3 regions of the Sporosarcina sp. resist genome follow, and region 2 is predicted to be linked to each of the others. Evidence: a T-box and tRNA genes for the amino acid it is inferred to sense, from the RefSeq annotation. Region 2 holds a T-box; the other regions hold tRNA genes.
The links. A T-box is a leader RNA that pairs with one kind of tRNA and senses whether it is charged. The one in region 2 lies ahead of pheS (phenylalanine--tRNA ligase subunit alpha), so its partner is inferred to be a tRNA-Phe.
Positions count from the first base shown of each region.

Region 1: it has a tRNA-Phe gene. The T-box ahead of pheS (phenylalanine--tRNA ligase subunit alpha) is inferred to sense a tRNA for this amino acid. The anticodon was not compared.
Region 3: it has a tRNA-Phe gene. The T-box ahead of pheS (phenylalanine--tRNA ligase subunit alpha) is inferred to sense a tRNA for this amino acid. The anticodon was not compared.

Region 1 is NZ_CP060287.1:1,185,428-1,187,661, reverse strand. Features, by position in the region: tRNA gene H7992_RS05940 (tRNA-Glu) at 649-720, opposite strand; tRNA gene H7992_RS05935 (tRNA-Ser) at 731-821, opposite strand; tRNA gene H7992_RS05930 (tRNA-Asn) at 831-905, opposite strand; tRNA gene H7992_RS05925 (tRNA-Ile) at 907-983, opposite strand; tRNA gene H7992_RS05920 (tRNA-Gly) at 988-1,061, opposite strand; tRNA gene H7992_RS05915 (tRNA-Phe) at 1,069-1,144, opposite strand; tRNA gene H7992_RS05910 (tRNA-Asp) at 1,204-1,279, opposite strand; tRNA gene H7992_RS05905 (tRNA-Met) at 1,283-1,357, opposite strand; tRNA gene H7992_RS05900 (tRNA-Ser) at 1,400-1,492, opposite strand; tRNA gene H7992_RS05895 (tRNA-Ile) at 1,510-1,586, opposite strand; tRNA gene H7992_RS05890 (tRNA-Met) at 1,594-1,667, opposite strand; tRNA gene H7992_RS05885 (tRNA-Ala) at 1,690-1,765, opposite strand; tRNA gene H7992_RS05880 (tRNA-Pro) at 1,847-1,923, opposite strand; tRNA gene H7992_RS05875 (tRNA-Arg) at 1,950-2,026, opposite strand; tRNA gene H7992_RS05870 (tRNA-Leu) at 2,048-2,133, opposite strand; tRNA gene H7992_RS05865 (tRNA-Gly) at 2,141-2,215, opposite strand; tRNA gene H7992_RS05860 (tRNA-Leu) at 2,224-2,234, opposite strand, start outside.
Region 2 is NZ_CP060287.1:1,822,891-1,825,124, reverse strand. Features, by position in the region: gene pheS (phenylalanine--tRNA ligase subunit alpha) at 1-819, opposite strand, end outside; T-box leader at 900-1,130, opposite strand; gene H7992_RS09125 (TrmH family RNA methyltransferase) at 1,192-1,956, opposite strand; gene sspI (small acid-soluble spore protein SspI) at 2,048-2,234, shown strand, end outside.
Region 3 is NZ_CP060287.1:736,783-739,016, forward strand. Features, by position in the region: rRNA gene rrf (5S ribosomal RNA) at 132-247, shown strand; tRNA gene H7992_RS03580 (tRNA-Asn) at 292-366, shown strand; tRNA gene H7992_RS03585 (tRNA-Ser) at 371-462, shown strand; tRNA gene H7992_RS03590 (tRNA-Glu) at 486-560, shown strand; tRNA gene H7992_RS03595 (tRNA-Val) at 726-801, shown strand; tRNA gene H7992_RS03600 (tRNA-Met) at 870-944, shown strand; tRNA gene H7992_RS03605 (tRNA-Met) at 1,026-1,100, shown strand; tRNA gene H7992_RS03610 (tRNA-Asp) at 1,104-1,179, shown strand; tRNA gene H7992_RS03615 (tRNA-Phe) at 1,239-1,314, shown strand; tRNA gene H7992_RS03620 (tRNA-Thr) at 1,328-1,403, shown strand; tRNA gene H7992_RS03625 (tRNA-Tyr) at 1,417-1,501, shown strand; tRNA gene H7992_RS03630 (tRNA-Trp) at 1,507-1,580, shown strand; tRNA gene H7992_RS03635 (tRNA-His) at 1,608-1,683, shown strand; tRNA gene H7992_RS03640 (tRNA-His) at 1,720-1,795, shown strand; tRNA gene H7992_RS03645 (tRNA-His) at 1,830-1,905, shown strand; tRNA gene H7992_RS03650 (tRNA-Gln) at 1,916-1,987, shown strand; tRNA gene H7992_RS03655 (tRNA-Gly) at 1,992-2,066, shown strand; tRNA gene H7992_RS03660 (tRNA-Cys) at 2,075-2,148, shown strand; tRNA gene H7992_RS03665 (tRNA-Leu) at 2,190-2,234, shown strand, end outside.

The DNA of each region.
Region 1 (2,234 bases), 640 kb from region 2:
CACATTTTTCGGGAATCGTTTGGTGGTTATCCATCCGTTGCTCTCCAAAGGCATAAGTACACGAAATGCTTGAGCTTTTTGGGACGAAAGAATAGCGGGGCTTCTTAACTGGATAAAAGCCGCCAAAGATATTATTTTGGCGGCTGAAGTCTTCTCCATAGTCTTGTCTTTTTTATTTAAGAATGAAACAGAACTCCTACCAATATCGCTTCGACGCTGGATGGTCTATATGAGAAAGAGCATTTCATTAGCTGTGATGAAATCTGCAACCTGGAGTACGTCTTTCTTGACTATAAGTAGTATCAACTAGTAATCACCTTATAATCTCGGCATATACATCTCAAAATCACATTTCTCTCGATAATGAACACCCTAGTGCAGGCGCGGCAAAGGGGTCGCCGAAGCCGTGAGACTGGATGCGAAGCGATATCCAGGCTTACGGTGAAAGGCATCCCCAAAGCGTCAAGCGTTCTACAATCCACACCCCTAATTACAACTCTCTCCTTATTGAGCGCCACAGTAGATTCAATGGGATTCTTTAATTCAACATATATAGTGAGAATTTAAGTGAACTAGAAAACTATATATAAACAAATTAAAAAGTAGCTTTACAAGTTCATTAAGAACTTGTAAAGCTACTTTTATGTATGACCCCTACGGGATTCGAACCCGTGATACCGCCGTGAAAGGGCGGTGTCTTAACCGCTTGACCAAGGGGCCAAATTATATATGGCGGAGAAGGAGGGATTCGAACCCTCGCACCGCTTTCGCGATCTATACCCTTAGCAGGGGCACCTCTTGAGCCGCTTGAGTACTTCCCCATATATAAATGGCTCCGCAGGTAGGACTCGAACCTACGACCGATCGGTTAACAGCCGATTGCTCTACCACTGAGCTACTGCGGAATGGTGGGCCTAAATGGACTCGAACCATCGACCTCACGCTTATCAGGCGTGCGCTCTAACCAGCTGAGCTATAGGCCCTTTTTGGAGCGAGTGAAGGGAATCGAACCCTCATCATCAGCTTGGAAGGCTGAGGTTTTACCACTAAACTACACTCGCATAACAATGGTGGCTCAGGACGGAATCGAACCGCCGACACAAGGATTTTCAGTCCTTTGCTCTACCGACTGAGCTACTGAGCCACGTATTTAGTTTACATTAAGTCGTTAACTTATTCTAAACCTTATAGTATTAATAAAAATGGCGGTCCCGACCGGGATCGAACCGGCGATCTCCTGCGTGACAGGCAGGCATGTTAACCGCTACACCACGGGACCATTTGGTTGCGGGGACAGGATTTGAACCTGTGACCTTCGGGTTATGAGCCCGACGAGATACCACTTCTCCACCCCGCGACAACAATATAAGTACTATTTAATTTCACCACTAGTTAAAAATGGAGGAGGTAGAGGGATTCGAACCCCCGCGGGATTTGACTCCCCTGTCGGTTTTCAAGACCGATCCCTTCAGCCGGGCTTGGGTATACCTCCATGGCTGTATATAATAGTGGTGGACCTTGCAGGACTCGAACCTGCGACCGGACGGTTATGAGCCGTCTGCTCTAACCAACTGAGCTAAAGGTCCTTTAAGATGGCGGCAGAGGGGATCGAACCCCCGACCTCACGGGTATGAACCGTACGCTCTAGCCAGCTGAGCTACGCCGCCAGGATCTTTATTGAAATTGTGTTGGTGGAGCCTAGCGGGATCGAACCGCTGACCTCCTGCGTGCAAGGCAGGCGCTCTCCCAGCTGAGCTAAGGCCCCATTATAGCTGGCAATTATTAAAGCACAAATCTACTTAAAATGGTATATTCTTTAAGCGGCGAATCTGCTTAAAAAGCTTAATGGTCGGGAAGACAGGATTCGAACCTGCGACCCCTTGGTCCCAAACCAAGTGCTCTACCAAGCTGAGCTACGTCCCGAAGAATTATAAAGTTTAAAAACATAATGGTGCGCCCGGCAGAAGTCGAATCCACAACCTCCTGATCCGTAGTCAGGTGCTCTATCCAATTGAGCTACGAGCGCATATAAGTGAAAAGTTATTAATGCCGAGAACCGGAATCGAACCGGTACGGTAGTCACCTACCGCAGGATTTTAAGTCCTGTGCGTCTGCCAGTTCCGCCACCCCGGCAAAAATATGGAGCGGAAGACGGGATTCGAACCCGCGACCCCGACCTTGGCAAGGTCGTATTCTACCACTGAACTACTTCCGCATTATAAGTGCGGGTAAAG
Region 2 (2,234 bases):
GTTACAGCCGTCTCCGCCACATTTGAAACATGAAATGTCCATTTCAACAGACGGTTCCGTGAATGGGAAGAAACTCGGACGCAGACGGATTTCACGCTCATCGCCAAACATTTTTTTAGCGAATAAAGAAAGTGTCCCTTTCAAGTCGCTCATGCGGATATCTTCACCAATAACAAGCCCTTCAATTTGCGTGAATTGATGAGAATGCGTCGCATCGTCACTATCACGACGGTACACTTTACCTGGGCATATAATCTTAATCGGCGCGCCGCCTTTCGCTTCCATCGTCCGTGCTTGAACTGGTGACGTATGTGTACGAAGAAGAATATCTTCGGATATGTAGAACGAATCTTGCATATCACGTGCTGGATGGCCTTTTGGCAAGTTCAGCGCTTCAAAGTTGTAATAATCTTTCTCAACTTCAGGACCCTCAGCAATTTCATAGCCCATGCTAATGAAGAAGTCTTCGATTTCCTCAACAACACGTGTTAACGGATGGTGATTTCCAGTACGTGCAGGACGTCCAGGCAATGTTACATCAATCGATTCTTTTTCAAGCTGTTCGTTGATGGCTAATTCTTCAAGTTTCGCCATACGGTCTTCGAGCACTTCTGTCACTGCCTCACGAATAACATTGACAAGCGCCCCCATTTTCGGACGTTCTTCAGCAGGAAGTTTTCCCATGCCTTTCAACAAATCAGTAATTGGCCCTTTTTTCCCTAAGTAGGCTACACGAACTTCATTCAATGATTTTACATCTGAAGCTGCTTCAATTTTTGCAAGCGCCTCTACTTTCAACAGTTCTAATTGTGCTTCCATGTCAATTCTCCTTTCAAAATAAAAAAAGTGTAGGGCGTCTGGCGCCCGAAACTAGACGAAATAAAAACCCCGCCCCTTAAAAAAGGGACGAGGACGATTTCGCGGTACCACCCTGATTATCATACCCGAAGATATGATCACTCAAATCGGAATAACGGTCCGGCACCGGCACACCTTTACAGCTTACGCTGGTCCTGGCGGCAGCTCACGGGGTGAACTTCGACAATCATTTACCCATCTGCGCTTTCAGTCAAGGCGCGGACTCCCTTTCGGCTCATGTATTGTTTACTTTTCCCGATCATTGCTTTTCATTTCTATTCATAACCAATAGTATACCCGATTATGATTTGATCATCAACAACATGCTAATTTTCACACTTTAGAATACGTATATAGCAGGATACCCGTTGCCACTGCGACGTTTAACGATTCTGCTTTGCCGTACATTGGAATCTTGACCGTATTATCCGCCATCTCAAGCAAATCCGGATTGACGCCACTGCCTTCATTTCCAACAATCAATGCAAATTCGTCTTGTGGCCAAATATCGGAATGATTCACAGCATTTTTCAATCCTGTCCCCAAAACTTGGATGCCCGCTTCTTTCGCCTTAGCCGTCCATTCAATAAGATCACCCTTGACGATTGGAATATTGAAATGTGAGCCTTGCGCAGAACGTACTGTTTTCGGGTTATACGAATCAGCGGTCCCCATTCCAAGAATAACTGCATCCATTCCAGCAGCATCTGCCGTCCGAATCATCGTTCCGACATTACCAGGATCCTGGACTGCGTCAATTAACAAAAGTTTTTTCCATGCTGAATAATCCTCTTCGGCATGCTCCGGCTGACGGCAATGTGCATAAATACCCTGCGACTGCTCCGTTTCCGAAATTTCTTTCGCAATTGCCTCTGTTATCTCAACAAGCTTTACACCTTCGATAGACCATCCTTGAGGTATTTCAACTCCGTCACGGGTGATCAACGCGAGAATTGTCCCGTTACTTTTTAATGCCTCTTCGACGAGATGAAAACCTTCGACAAGGAATTCTTTCGACAGATCGCGTTCTTTTCGTGTTGTGACAAGCTTTTTCCAATGTTTCACGAGTGCGTTTTGTGATGATTCAATTCGTTTCATATGTACGTTACCGCCTTTTTCTTTTCAGTGTATCAAATGACGGTATAGTTGGCGATATTTGTGTCCAAAATGAAAGTGGGAGGTTGATAAAATGGATTTTCAAATAAGAGATGCCATTTCAGCAAACATGACGAATAATACAGCGGATGATATCCGTAACGTTGTGGAAGATGCTATTAAACGAGGTGAAGAGCACCTGTTACCTGGACTAGGGGTGTTTTTCGAAAAGCTATGGAATCATGCAGGAGAACAAGAAAAAACAAAGATGGCCGGAGAGC
Region 3 (2,234 bases), 1.1 Mb from region 2:
GATTACCCTGATTCTGTGTAGCACAATGTCTGTTTTATTCAGTTTTGAGCGAACAAAATTAATTATTTTGTAAAAACGCTTGCAAGTAACAACAAGACATGATATAATTAGTCTTGTCTTGTGGAAAATAGTTCAGTGACGATTGCGAAGAGGTCACACCCGTTCCCATACCGAACACGGAAGTTAAGCTCTTCAGCGCCGATGGTAGTTGGGGGTTTCCCCCTGTGAGAGTAGGACGTCGCTGGTCTGTTAGTCCAAAAGAAGATACTTAATGTATGTTCTTAATATTATTCCGCAGTAGCTCAGTGGTAGAGCAATCGGCTGTTAACCGATCGGTCGTAGGTTCGAGTCCTACCTGCGGAGCCATTTAGGAGAGCTGTCCGAGTGGCCGAAGGAGCATGATTGGAAATCATGTAAGCGGCTAACGCTGTTTCAAGGGTTCAAATCCCTTGCTCTCCGCCAGATTCATATAAATGATAAATTAAGGCCCCTTGGTCAAGCGGTTAAGACACCGCCCTTTCACGGCGGTATCACGGGTTCGAATCCCGTAGGGGTCACCATAACTTTTCAGAAATTCATCATTAAGCACGTTGACTTTAATTCAGTAATTCGAGCATAGCATACTCTCGTTGAAATTGGGAGAAGCAAGGAGCGTACATTAGTACGTGACTGACTGAGCGAATGAAGCTGACAAAGAGATGCGCCGCTTATCGCAATTTTACCCAGGAGGATTAGCTCAGCTGGGAGAGCACCTGCCTTACAAGCAGGGGGTCGGCGGTTCGAGCCCGTCATCCTCCACCATTAATTTCTTTAAGCAGATTCACCGCTTGAATAAAATTCCATATATTTAATTATATAAATACTATTGTCGCGGGGTGGAGAAGTGGTATCTCGTCGGGCTCATAACCCGAAGGTCGCAGGTTCAAATCCTGCCCCCGCAACCAAATTTTATCATGATGCAGCAGATCATATAGCTGACATGTAAATGATTAGCTCATTATCAAATGAATACATTATATTGTTGTCGCGGGGTGGAGAAGTGGTATCTCGTCGGGCTCATAACCCGAAGGTCGCAGGTTCAAATCCTGCCCCCGCAACCAAATGGTCCCGTGGTGTAGCGGTTAACATGCCTGCCTGTCACGCAGGAGATCGCCGGTTCGATCCCGGTCGGGACCGCCATTTTTATTTTTCCTATAAGGTTTAGAATAAGCTAATATCTTAATGTAAACCAAATATGTGGCTCAGTAGCTCAGTCGGTAGAGCAAAGGACTGAAAATCCTTGTGTCGGCGGTTCGATTCCGTCCTGAGCCACCATTTTAATATTTGTGCCGGAGTAGCTCAACTGGTAGAGCAACTGACTTGTAATCAGTAGGTTGAGGGTTCAAGTCCTTTCTCCGGCACCATTTACACCTATATGGTGGGGTAGCGAAGTGGCTAAACGCGGCGGACTGTAAATCCGCTCCCTACGGGTTCGGCGGTTCGAATCCGCCCCCCACCACCAGTTTTAGGGGCATAGTTTAACGGTAGAATAGAGGTCTCCAAAACCTTTGATGTGGGTTCGATTCCTACTGCCCCTGCCATTTTTTTTAGTATAATCTAATATTATGGCGATTGTGGTGAAGTGGTTAACACATCGGATTGTGGTTCCGACACTCGAGGGTTCGATTCCCTTCAGTCGCCCCATTTATCTATCCAATTAAAACAAACTTATATATCATGGCGATTGTGGTGAAGTGGTTAACACATCGGATTGTGGTTCCGACATTCGAGGGTTCGATTCCCTTCAGTCGCCCCATTTTATATTCAATTAAAACAAACTAGATATCATGGCGATTGTGGTGAAGTGGTTAACACATCGGATTGTGGTTCCGACACTCGAGGGTTCGATTCCCTTCAGTCGCCCCATTTATCTTTTTGGGGTATAGCCAAGCGGTAAGGCAACGGACTTTGACTCCGTCACTCGTTGGTTCGAATCCAGCTACCCCAGTTTCGCGGAAGTAGTTCAGTGGTAGAATACGACCTTGCCAAGGTCGGGGTCGCGGGTTCGAATCCCGTCTTCCGCTCCATCATCTACGGCGGCATAGCCAAGCGGTAAGGCATGGGTCTGCAACACCCTTACCACCGGTTCGATTCCGGTTGCCGCCTCCAATTTTCTTATGTATCGTTGTTCGTAAACTAAATAGTGTTATGCCCGAGTGGTGGAATGGCAGACACGTCGCACTCAAAATGCGATG